Regions from separate parts of the Alteromonas sp. H02 genome, predicted to be linked through region 1. Evidence: predicted binding sites of a transcription regulator. Region 1 holds the regulator's gene; each other region holds the start of a gene.
What was found. The regulator FliA, encoded in region 1, starts transcription of late flagellar genes. The targets are predictions, from matches to a motif close to CTAAAGNTNNNNNNNNNNNNGCCGATA.
Positions count from the first base shown of each region.

Region 2: the regulator FliA is predicted to act here: its motif matches at 1,003-1,029, upstream of pomA (flagellar motor protein PomA).
Region 3: the regulator FliA is predicted to act here: its motif matches at 1,885-1,911, upstream of AC566Q_RS21720 (DUF5610 domain-containing protein).

Region 1 covers NZ_CM185021.1:3,555,020-3,558,297, forward strand. The annotation lists gene AC566Q_RS16480 (protein phosphatase CheZ) at 1-663, opposite strand, end outside; gene cheY (chemotaxis response regulator CheY) at 698-1,081, opposite strand; gene AC566Q_RS16490 (RNA polymerase sigma factor FliA) at 1,126-1,854, opposite strand; gene AC566Q_RS16495 (MinD/ParA family protein) at 1,856-2,716, opposite strand; gene flhF (flagellar biosynthesis GTPase FlhF) at 2,713-3,278, opposite strand, start outside.
Region 2 covers NZ_CM185021.1:1,474,498-1,477,775, forward strand. The annotation lists gene ispA ((2E,6E)-farnesyl diphosphate synthase) at 1-593, opposite strand, end outside; gene xseB (exodeoxyribonuclease VII small subunit) at 595-843, opposite strand; gene pomA (flagellar motor protein PomA) at 1,222-1,983, shown strand; gene AC566Q_RS06735 (flagellar motor protein MotB) at 1,989-2,927, shown strand; gene AC566Q_RS06740 (class I SAM-dependent methyltransferase) at 2,955-3,278, opposite strand, start outside.
Region 3 covers NZ_CM185021.1:4,687,148-4,690,425, reverse strand. The annotation lists gene fabR (HTH-type transcriptional repressor FabR) at 71-688, shown strand; gene trmA (tRNA (uridine(54)-C5)-methyltransferase TrmA) at 694-1,794, opposite strand; gene AC566Q_RS21720 (DUF5610 domain-containing protein) at 1,941-3,185, shown strand; gene AC566Q_RS21715 (RNA recognition motif domain-containing protein) at 3,221-3,278, opposite strand, start outside.

The sequences.
Region 1 (3,278 bases):
TTCAGCAACAATTGCTTTTTCGACCTTCGGCTGCGATGTTTTGGCAGCTTTTGTCACTTCTGCTCCGCCGAACACAGTAAGCATGTGGACCAGACTGTCTTCTACTTCTTTAACCAGCTCTATTACGCGCCGGATAACCTGACCGGTTAAGTCCTGATACCCTTGCGCCATCAGCACTTCGGTGAGTAGCCCCATCATCTTATCGGCATCTGTCAACGAAGACTCAAGATGTTTATCCAGGTCAAGACACATGGATTTAAATTCGTCGAGTTCGATTTCGCGGTTCATTAATTTTTTCCACTCAGGCATCAGACTGTCTAATTGCCCTTTCATGGTTTCCACAATCGACATGCTCTGTTCAACAGCATCCATTGTAGTATTAGCCGCTTTTTCGGTTTCTTCAATAACGTAGGTTAATCGGGTTTGCGCATCCGGGATATCTTCGTTTGCCAAACCGGCAATCCGTTCATCCAATTGAAAATTATTTAATGAGTCGTGCAGCTGACGGGTAAGCTTACCCACCTCAGCGAATAATTCGACAGACTCTTTCATGGTGACAGCGTCAAGCAGGGCATTAGCAGAATCGGTATCACCTTCTTCCAGAAAGGTAACCAACTGCTTCGCTTCATCCAGCGTAATGGGGACTTTCTTATTTTCAGTCATCCAGTTGTCCTCGGCGGTTAAACACGTTACTGGATTAACCTAAACGTTCAAAAATCTTTTCTAGTTTTTCTTTTAGTGTAGCGGCAGTGAACGGTTTAACTACGTAGCCATTAACACCCGCCTGGGCGGCTGCTACGATTTGTTCCTTTTTCGCCTCGGCAGTCACCATCAGTACCGGTAGATGCTTCAGGCTATCGTCAGCACGAATCGCGCGCAGCAGGTCGATCCCCTGCATGCCAGGCATGTTCCAGTCGGTTACTACAAAGTCAAAGTCGCCCTGCTGCAGCATTGGCAGCGCAGTACTTCCATCATCGGCCTCCTGAATATTGGAAAAGCCGAGATCTTTGAGTAAGTTTTTGATAATACGTCTCATCGTAGAAAAATCATCTACCACGAGAATTTTCATATTCTTATCCAAAATTGCCTCCAGTGAGGATAGTCATATTGTTAGTATAGTTAATGTTACTCACCAGTCTGCCAGGACCGCATGCGCGCTTTAAGTTTTAACATCGCCTGGCTGTGAATTTGACTGACCCGTGATTCACTTACCTCGAGAACCTCGCCGATTTCCCGCAGGTTTAATTCTTCGTCATAATACAAGGATAGTACGATCGCTTCACGTTCTGGTAATGTAGTAATAGCATGCGCCAGCGCTTTTTGAAATGAACCTTGCATTAAATCTTCCAGCGGTGAATCCGTGCCCCGCGACTCATCCGTCGCTATCACGTCTTCAGACACGCCTAAGTCTTCAATACCAACCAGTTTGCCGGCATTGACCTCTGATAACATCTGGTGGTATTCGGGCAGCGACACATTGAGTTTAGCAGCAATGTCAACATCCCGTGCATCCCGCCCGGTTTCACGCTCTACCTGGGAGATCGCATCAGAAATGGCCCGGCCGTTCTTATGGACCGACCGGGGTGTCCAGTCACCCTTGCGAATTTCGTCCAGCATGGCACCACGGATGCGAATTCCGGCAAACGTTTCGAAACTGGCTCCTTTACTGCCATCAAAGTTTTTCGCCGCCTCAAGCAGGCCAATCATACCGGCCTGGATCAGGTCATCAACAATTACACTGGCTGGCAGCCGCGCCATTAAATGGTGAGCAATACGTTTAACTAAAGAAGCATGTCGCTCAACCAGCTGCGCTTTATCGGTTTGTTGTTTGTACGCTGCAGCTTTGCTATTCACGCTATCTCCCTGCCACCTTCGACGCGATCAATTGCTCGACGAAGAACTCAAGGTGTCCGCCAGGCTGCGCCGGGATAGGCCAGGTCAGTGCTTTTGTAGCCAGTTGACCAATGGCGACCGATGCCGGAGATGATGGGAATGCATCAACAATGGCGGTTTGTTTACGAACCGCCCGGCGAATATTTTCATCAAAGGGGATAGTTGCCACTAATTCCAACGCCACGTCGAGGAAGCGACCGGTAACTTTCGACAACTTACTGAACAACTCCTGCCCCTCACGCACGTCCCTGACCATGTTAGCCACTATCTTAAAACGGAAAATGCCGTGATCGCGGTTAAGGATCTTGATAAGTGCGTAGGCATCAGTGAGTGAGGTGGGTTCGTCACATACCACTACCAGAATGTCCTGGGATGCTCTTGAAAAGCTCAGCACCATGTCAGAAATACCCGCGGCCGTATCGACAATAAGCACGTCGATTTGCGAACGCAGTTCACTGAATGCACGAATGAGCCCCGCATGCTGAGTGGGCGACAGCTCGGTCATCGACTGGGTACCGGAGGTCGCCGGGGCAATTTTGATCCCATGCGGACCGGTTACCAGTACTTCGTCAAGCGTGCATTCGCCGGACAACACATGAGACAGATTCTTCTCTACGCGTAATCCCAGCATCACGTCTACGTTGGCCAGGCCAAGGTCTGCATCCAGAACCATGACCTTTTTGCCCTGTTTTGCCATTGCAATAGCGGTGTTCAGAGTAACGTTGGTTTTCCCTACTCCGCCCTTTCCGCCAGTTACGGCTATTACCTTGATTAATCGTGATTGATTCATCTTTCGTAAGCTACTCGCCTGGTCTTCAATCATACTGCCTGTGCTGTGTTTACATCGGAACTGCTATTAGTATGATTCAAACCATACTTTTTATAAAGCTTTGCTGCTAAAGAGATTATAGATTTTGCATTAGCAACATGAATATCCTCAGGCACCTGTTGGCCATCGGCAACATAACTGACTGGCAACTGCGCTTCAATTACATTACTGATCACCTCACCTAAACTATAGCACTCATCCAGCTTAGTGATGATACATCCTTGCAAATCAATACTCTTATAGGCATTTATTATGTGCTTAAGTGTAGCCTGTTGCGTGTTACCCTGCACAACTAAATAGTTTTTTACCTGCTGACCGCTCACCTGGCCGAAGGTAGCCAACTGACTGATCAGGCGACTATCGCGCTGACTAAAGCCTGCGGTATCAATCAGTACCAGGCGTTTATTACGTAACTGGAACAGCAAATCGGCTAATTGTTCACCAGACTGCGCTTTACGAACCGGGCAGCCAATTATTTTGCCGTAGGTAGCTAACTGCTCATAGGCAGCAATGCGATAAGTATCAATTGTAATCAGAGCAACCTGGTCGGCACCGT
Region 2 (3,278 bases), 2.1 Mb from region 1:
TCGGTTACCAGACATACCATTTCCACACAGGCCGTGAGTAACGCGCCGGTTTTTAGCTGATGCAGATGCTGTAGTTCGGCCAGTGTAATTTGTTTTCCCGTGGCGGCTAAATCAATGGCCTGGCCGCCACACATGCCGGAATAACCGGCAGCGCGAGCCAGTACTGCAACCAGTTGGGCTCGGCGCTGGTCGGCAACGGCGCTCATAGGATGTTCGGCAACAATACTGAAAGCCTGGGTTTGCAGAGCGTCACCAGCGAGGATAGCTGTGGCTTCGTCAAACGCAATATGGCAGGTTGGGTTGCCCCGGCGCAGCTCGTCATCATCCATTGCCGGTAAATCGTCGTGAACCAGGGAGTAGGCATGAATACACTCAATGGCCATACTGATAGCCCGCTGGTCGTTATCCGGAATGTCGAGCATATTACCTACCAGGTGAACCAGTAACGGACGCATCCGTTTACCACCGTTGGTTAAGGCGTACAGCATGGATTCTTTCAGGCGCGGTGCGGCATCGGGCAGATCGTTGATGAGGTCTTGCAGGCTGGCATCAAGGCGTTGCTTGATGTGCTGATGCAATGAAGCAAGTTGCATGTTAGTCCTCGTTATCTGCCGCGAAGTCCTGTAATGCGGCTTCGCCGTTTTGTTCGGTGAGTATTCTGACTTTTTGCTCAGCTTCTACCAGGGCCTTCTGGCTCAGGCGGGATAACTCGATACCGCGTTCAAATTTTTTCAGTGCCTCATGGAGTGGCAAATCGCCTTGTTCCATTTCATTGACGATAGTTTCCAGTTCGCTGATGGTTTGTTCAAATGACGGACTGGCTGCAGTGGCTTTATCGCTCACGGATCCCTCTTCTGGTCTCATTTTGCGTAGTGATGGCACATTAACCGAGGCCCGCGCGAGGGTCAAATAGTTTAGCCGCTGGATGCGAGGTTTTGCGCTGTCAGGCAGTGGCGGGAACTGGTTTTATGATAACCGGTTATAAAATCTATAACGATATCAGTGTAGAAAAAAAAATAACTGCCGATAGAATGACTACAGTGTATTGAGTGCTAGGATGTCAGGTGACGGTAAGTAGTCTTAGTCGGCTCAATGCTATAACAACTTCGCTGGTGTGAATGACTTTGTCAGACTCAGCACTGCATTGTGAAAAATTCGCAGCTATATTTAACACCATGTGTTCAGTTTCGCCCTGAATAAGTGATGAAGTGAGGGAAACAAGTGGATTTAGCAACCCTGGTTGGAATGTTAGGCGGCATTGGCTTTATTGTAATGGCCATGATCCTCGGTGGGGATCTCAGCATGTTTGTCGACGTTCCTTCGGTACTGATCGTATTTTGCGGGAGTCTTTTCGTTGTTATGTCGCAGTTCACGCTTGGCCAGTTTTTTGGCGCAGGTAAAGTCGCCGGTAAGGCGTTCATGTTTAAAATCGACACGCCGGAAGATCTCATCGAGAAAGTGGTAGAAATGGCAGATGCAGCCCGGAAAGGGGGCTTTCTGGCCCTCGAAGAAGCTGAAATTGTTAACCCTTTTATGCAAAAAGGGGTGGATATGCTGGTGGATGGTCACGACATCGACGTGGTGCGGGAAACCCTGGCAAAAGACATTTCCATGACCACCGAACGCCACGAGTTTGGTGTGTCCATCTTTAAAGGCCTCGGTGACGTAGCGCCGGCAATGGGGATGATTGGTACGCTTATCGGTCTGGTGGCTATGCTGTCAAACATGGATGACCCCAAAGCTATCGGCCCTGCTATGGCGGTGGCCTTGTTAACCACTTTGTACGGAGCCTTTCTGGCTAATGTTATCTGTCTGCCAATCGCCGCTAAGCTTAGCAACCGCCTGAATGAAGAGAAACTCAACCAGTCATTGATTCTTGACGGGATTGTCGGTATCGCCGATGGTCAGAATCCGCGGGTCATTGAAGGGATCCTGAAAAATTATCTCGCCGCCAGTAAACGTGGTGCGGTGGAAGAAGAGTAAAAAGTATGGCGCAGGAAGAAGAGTGCCCCAAATGCCCCCCCGAAGGCCTCCCCGCGTGGATGGGGACTTTTGCGGACCTGATGTCGCTGCTGATGTGCTTCTTTGTACTGCTGCTGGCATTTTCCGAAATGGACGTGCTTAAATTTAAGCAGATAGCCGGCTCCATGAAGTTTGCTTTTGGTGTGCAAAACAAAATTGAAGTGAAAGACATACCAAAAGGCACCAGTGTAATTGCCATGGAGTTTCGCCCGGGCCGTCCGGACCCGACACCGATTGACACCATTCAGCAGCAAACCATTGATATGACGCAGCAAATGCTGGAATTTCAGGCCGGCGACGAAGACTCAGCCGGGGGCCGCCAGAAGCAGCGTGGTACTCAGCGCGGCGGGCAATCTCAACAAACCTCAACCGATCAGTCGGCCTCTACCCAGCAGGCAGCTAATCAGGAGCAGGTGGCTGAGATGATGAAAAAAGTTGCCCAGCAACTACAAAAACAAATTCTTGATGGCTCGATTGAAATGGAATCCCTGGGCCAGCAGATCACCATTCGCATTCGTGAGAATGGCTCGTTTTCTGCCGGTTCGGCATTTTTACAACCGCAATTTCGCCCGGTTATTCGCCAGATTGGTGAGATCCTGGCGGATATGCCGGGTCAGATAGAGGTGTCAGGACATAGCGATAAGCAACAGATTTCCAATGAGTTGTACAGCTCTAACTGGGACTTATCTGCGCAACGTGCGGTTGCCGTTGCCGAAGCACTGCGCTCGGCACCGGGGTTTGATGAAACGCGAATGTCGGTGGTGGGCAAGGCGTCTAACGACCCCCTGATTGAGGATCCGCAAACACCGGAAGAACTGGCCAGCAACCGCCGGGTTGAGATTAACATTAATCAGGGTGAGCCGATTCGCTCGAAACCTATTTCGGTGCTTGAGCAAGGCCAGTAACCAGGCCATCAATACACGCTTATCCGCTTAGCGGGTAAGCTCATCTACGTAACGCGGTTTGCTCAGCACCAATTGTACGGTGCTGATGGAACGCTCCAGAAAGCCTCCCTCGCAATATTTAAGGTAGTATTCCCACATTCTGGCAAAGCGCTCATCATAGCCGTGCACAGCCAGCTTCTCTTTTGCTGCCACAAAGGCGTTAAACCAATCTCTGAGAGTTCGCGCATAGTCGAGACCAATGTCCTGCATGTCGCGAATAGAAAGATCGCTGGCTTGCTTAATGTGCTGATTTAATACCAGCTGAGAGGGTAAGAAACCACCGGGGAAGATGTGCTTCTGAATAAAATCGAC
Region 3 (3,278 bases), 1.1 Mb from region 1:
TGTTTCGCAAGGGAAATACCGTTAAGATTAGTCTTAAGAATAAGCCATAGGTATCAGTCGGGGACAGTCGTTGAGCCGTCAGGAACAAAAACAAAAGACCAGGCAGAATATAATAGCCGGTGCATTTCAGTTACTTAACGAAAATCGCACCCTGTCGGCCATCAGTTTGCGGGAAGTCGCCCGGGAAGCTGGCATCGCGCCGACGTCTTTTTACCGGCACTTTAAGGATATGGACGAACTGGGGTTGACCCTGGTGGACGAAGCTGGTTTAGCGTTACGTCAGTTAATGCGCCAGGCCCGGCGACGGATTGCATCCGGTGGGGGCGTGATTGATACCTCGGTGGATACTTTTATGGAGTTTATCTCGGCTAACAGCAACGTTTTTCGTTTGTTGCTGCGTGAGCATACTGGTACTTCAGCCGCTTATCGACTGGCGGTGTCCCGAGAAATCCAGCACTTCACCGACGAACTGAGCGACTACATCATTGAGCAACTGCGCATTCCCCATGACATTGCGGTGTTGCAGGCAGAAAGCATGGTGCGCCTGGTGTTCAGTGCCGGCGCCGATGCCCTGGAAGCCGACACCATTTTGAAAAATGATATCAGCGACAGGCTCAAGCGCCAGTTACGGTTTATTCAGTTAGGCAGTCTGGCCTACTGGCAAACCATGCCAGAGAGTCAGGCATAAAAGCATTAAGCTTTGCGGGTGAGCAACACACCTGACTCCATATGCTCGGTGAAGGGGAATTGATCAAACAAGGCGGCCCGGCTAACTTCATGGGTTGACGAAAGCGCCTCCAGGTTCTCTACCAACGTGTGTGGGTTACACGATATATAAATAATGTTGTCAAACTGACTGATCATTTGTGTGGTAGCCGGATCCAGCCCTGCCCGAGGCGGATCAACCAGCACCGTATTAAATTGCCGTTCAGTCAGTTCAATGCCTTTTAACCGTTCAAACTGACGTTTACCGGCGAGTGCCTCAACAAACTCCTCAGCAGATAGCCGGGCTATCTGGACATTATCAATCTTGTTGACTGCAATATTAAACTGCGCTGCTTCCACTGAAGGCTTTGCTATTTCTGTGCCCACAACATGATCAAAATGTGCGGCCAGCGGAATAGAAAAATTCCCCGCGCCACAATAAAGCTCCAGCAGATCGCCGGTTAACCCCTGGCTTTGCGCAATCGCCCATTCAATCATATGGGTATTCACATAAGCGTTAGGTTGGGTAAAGCTGTTTTCGATATGTTTAAACTGGTAGGTTTTTCCGTCGGCGGGCAGCTCTTCAATAATAAAGTCGTCACCGAGGATGACCTTTTGTTTGCGGGCACGGCCGATAACGCTGACCTTAAATTTTTTATTCAATTCGGTACGCAGTGCTTCGGCCTGCACCTGCCATTCGTTATCTAACTGGCGGTGATACAGCAGGCTGATCACACACTCCTGCGATAAGCCGCTGAGAAAATCGACCTGAAACAACTTTTTGCGCAGCACAGGGTTGGGCTTTACCAGCTCGATAATACGCTGCATTAACCGGTTAATGGTTTCTGATGCTGCCGGGAATTCATCTACCTGGTAGGGGGTCTTGGTTTCTTTATTAAACATGATGTAATAAAGGTCATCATCATCATGCCATACGCGGAATTCAGCGCGCATACGGTAATGCTGCTCAGGCGACGGGTAAACATCCAACGCTTGTTGATAAAAAGGGCTCAGCAGCGACGTTAAGGTGTCGACTTTCGCCTGAAGCTGGTCCTGATAAGTAATGGTAGTAGTTGGTGCTGTGCTCATTTTGTTCCCCGTACCGCATTTGCAGCGGCATTGTAGAGACTTTTCAGAAAACTTCCAATGTAGCGGCGTTAAGCTAATTATGTATTAAAATTAAACAATCCTCATTAACTGCCGATAACTATAGTGAGGTGTGAGAGGATAAGATTATGAGTGTGGATTCAATTCCTGCTGCAAAAGGCGGCCAGGCGACCGTTGAAAAGCCGGACGTTGCCCTTAAAAAGCAGCTTCAACAAGAAGGCTTGCGTCAGGCACGCGAGTTTCAGCAAAGTAGTCAGGCAACACAAGTTACTGTGTCACAAACCCGGGTGGGCAGTACCGTACTGGTAAGTTCTCTGGAACAGGAAGTTGTGTTAAACGAAAGACGCTTCGATAACCGGCAGTTTGACAAGGCTGAGGAAAACAAGTCTGCCTTTGATTTTGAGAAGGTAGCTTCTAATGTGCTGAAGTTTGTTGGCGGCGTTGTGCGTGGTGCGGCGAAAAGTGGTGCCGATGAGGCGCAGCTAACCGATCTGCTTGGTCAGGCTCGTTCCGGGGTAGCCAAAGGTATTGCACTGGCAGAAAAAGACCTGGCCGGGTTTATGAACCCGGAGATCACCGATGGTATACGCAACAGTAAAGAAGCTATCGGCGAGGGTATCGATAACATCGAGAAAGAAGTCTTATCGCCGTTTCGCGGTACCATGGAAGTGGGGGCCTCGTTATCTGCTCAGTATGCCCAGTCACAGTCAGGCGGGTTAAAGATAACCACCAAAGACGGTGACGAGGTAGAAATCAACTTCGGTCAGTCGCGCCAGTATCAGTACAGTGCCAGCGAACGGATAACGTCGTCGGGCGATAGTCGTGGAGATAATAAGAAGCCTGCGGCGCCGCAAAACGATGTCGTTGCCCAGCGATCACTGAATGTGCAGTTCTCAGAATACCGGGGTATCAGTTTTTCTGTGCAGGGCGAACTGGATGATGATGAACTCGGCGCTATTTCTGATCTGGTCAGGCAAATCACTGATGTCAGCAAATCATTTTTTAAAGGTGATTTGGATACTGCGCTGGATAAAGCCCTTGACCTGGGATACGACGAAAAAGAGCTGGCGGGTTTTGCTTTAAAGCTTAACAGTCGTGAAGTCGTCAGCGAAAAGATATCGGCTTATAAAGAAGTCAGTGATGGGGATTCGTCAGAGCTGAAAAAATACATGCGTCCTATTAAAGAATATATGGATGAACTGAAGTCATTAAATCAGTTACTCGATACGACTTTAAAAGAGGGGGAGGGGTATAAAGAGTTGGTCACCGGCGTTATTAATCAGATGAAAGAGGTACACGTGCCGGATGTGCTTTCCGCGATTAACCGCTTCCATTTATTTAACGGGCGTATCAACGCTCTTAAAGCTGAATAAAAAAAGGCCCCTGGAAAGGGGCCTGCTTATTTGGGTTAGTCAGTGACTTTATCTTTCGCCGGTCGGACCTTCAAAGTACGGTCCTGAAATACC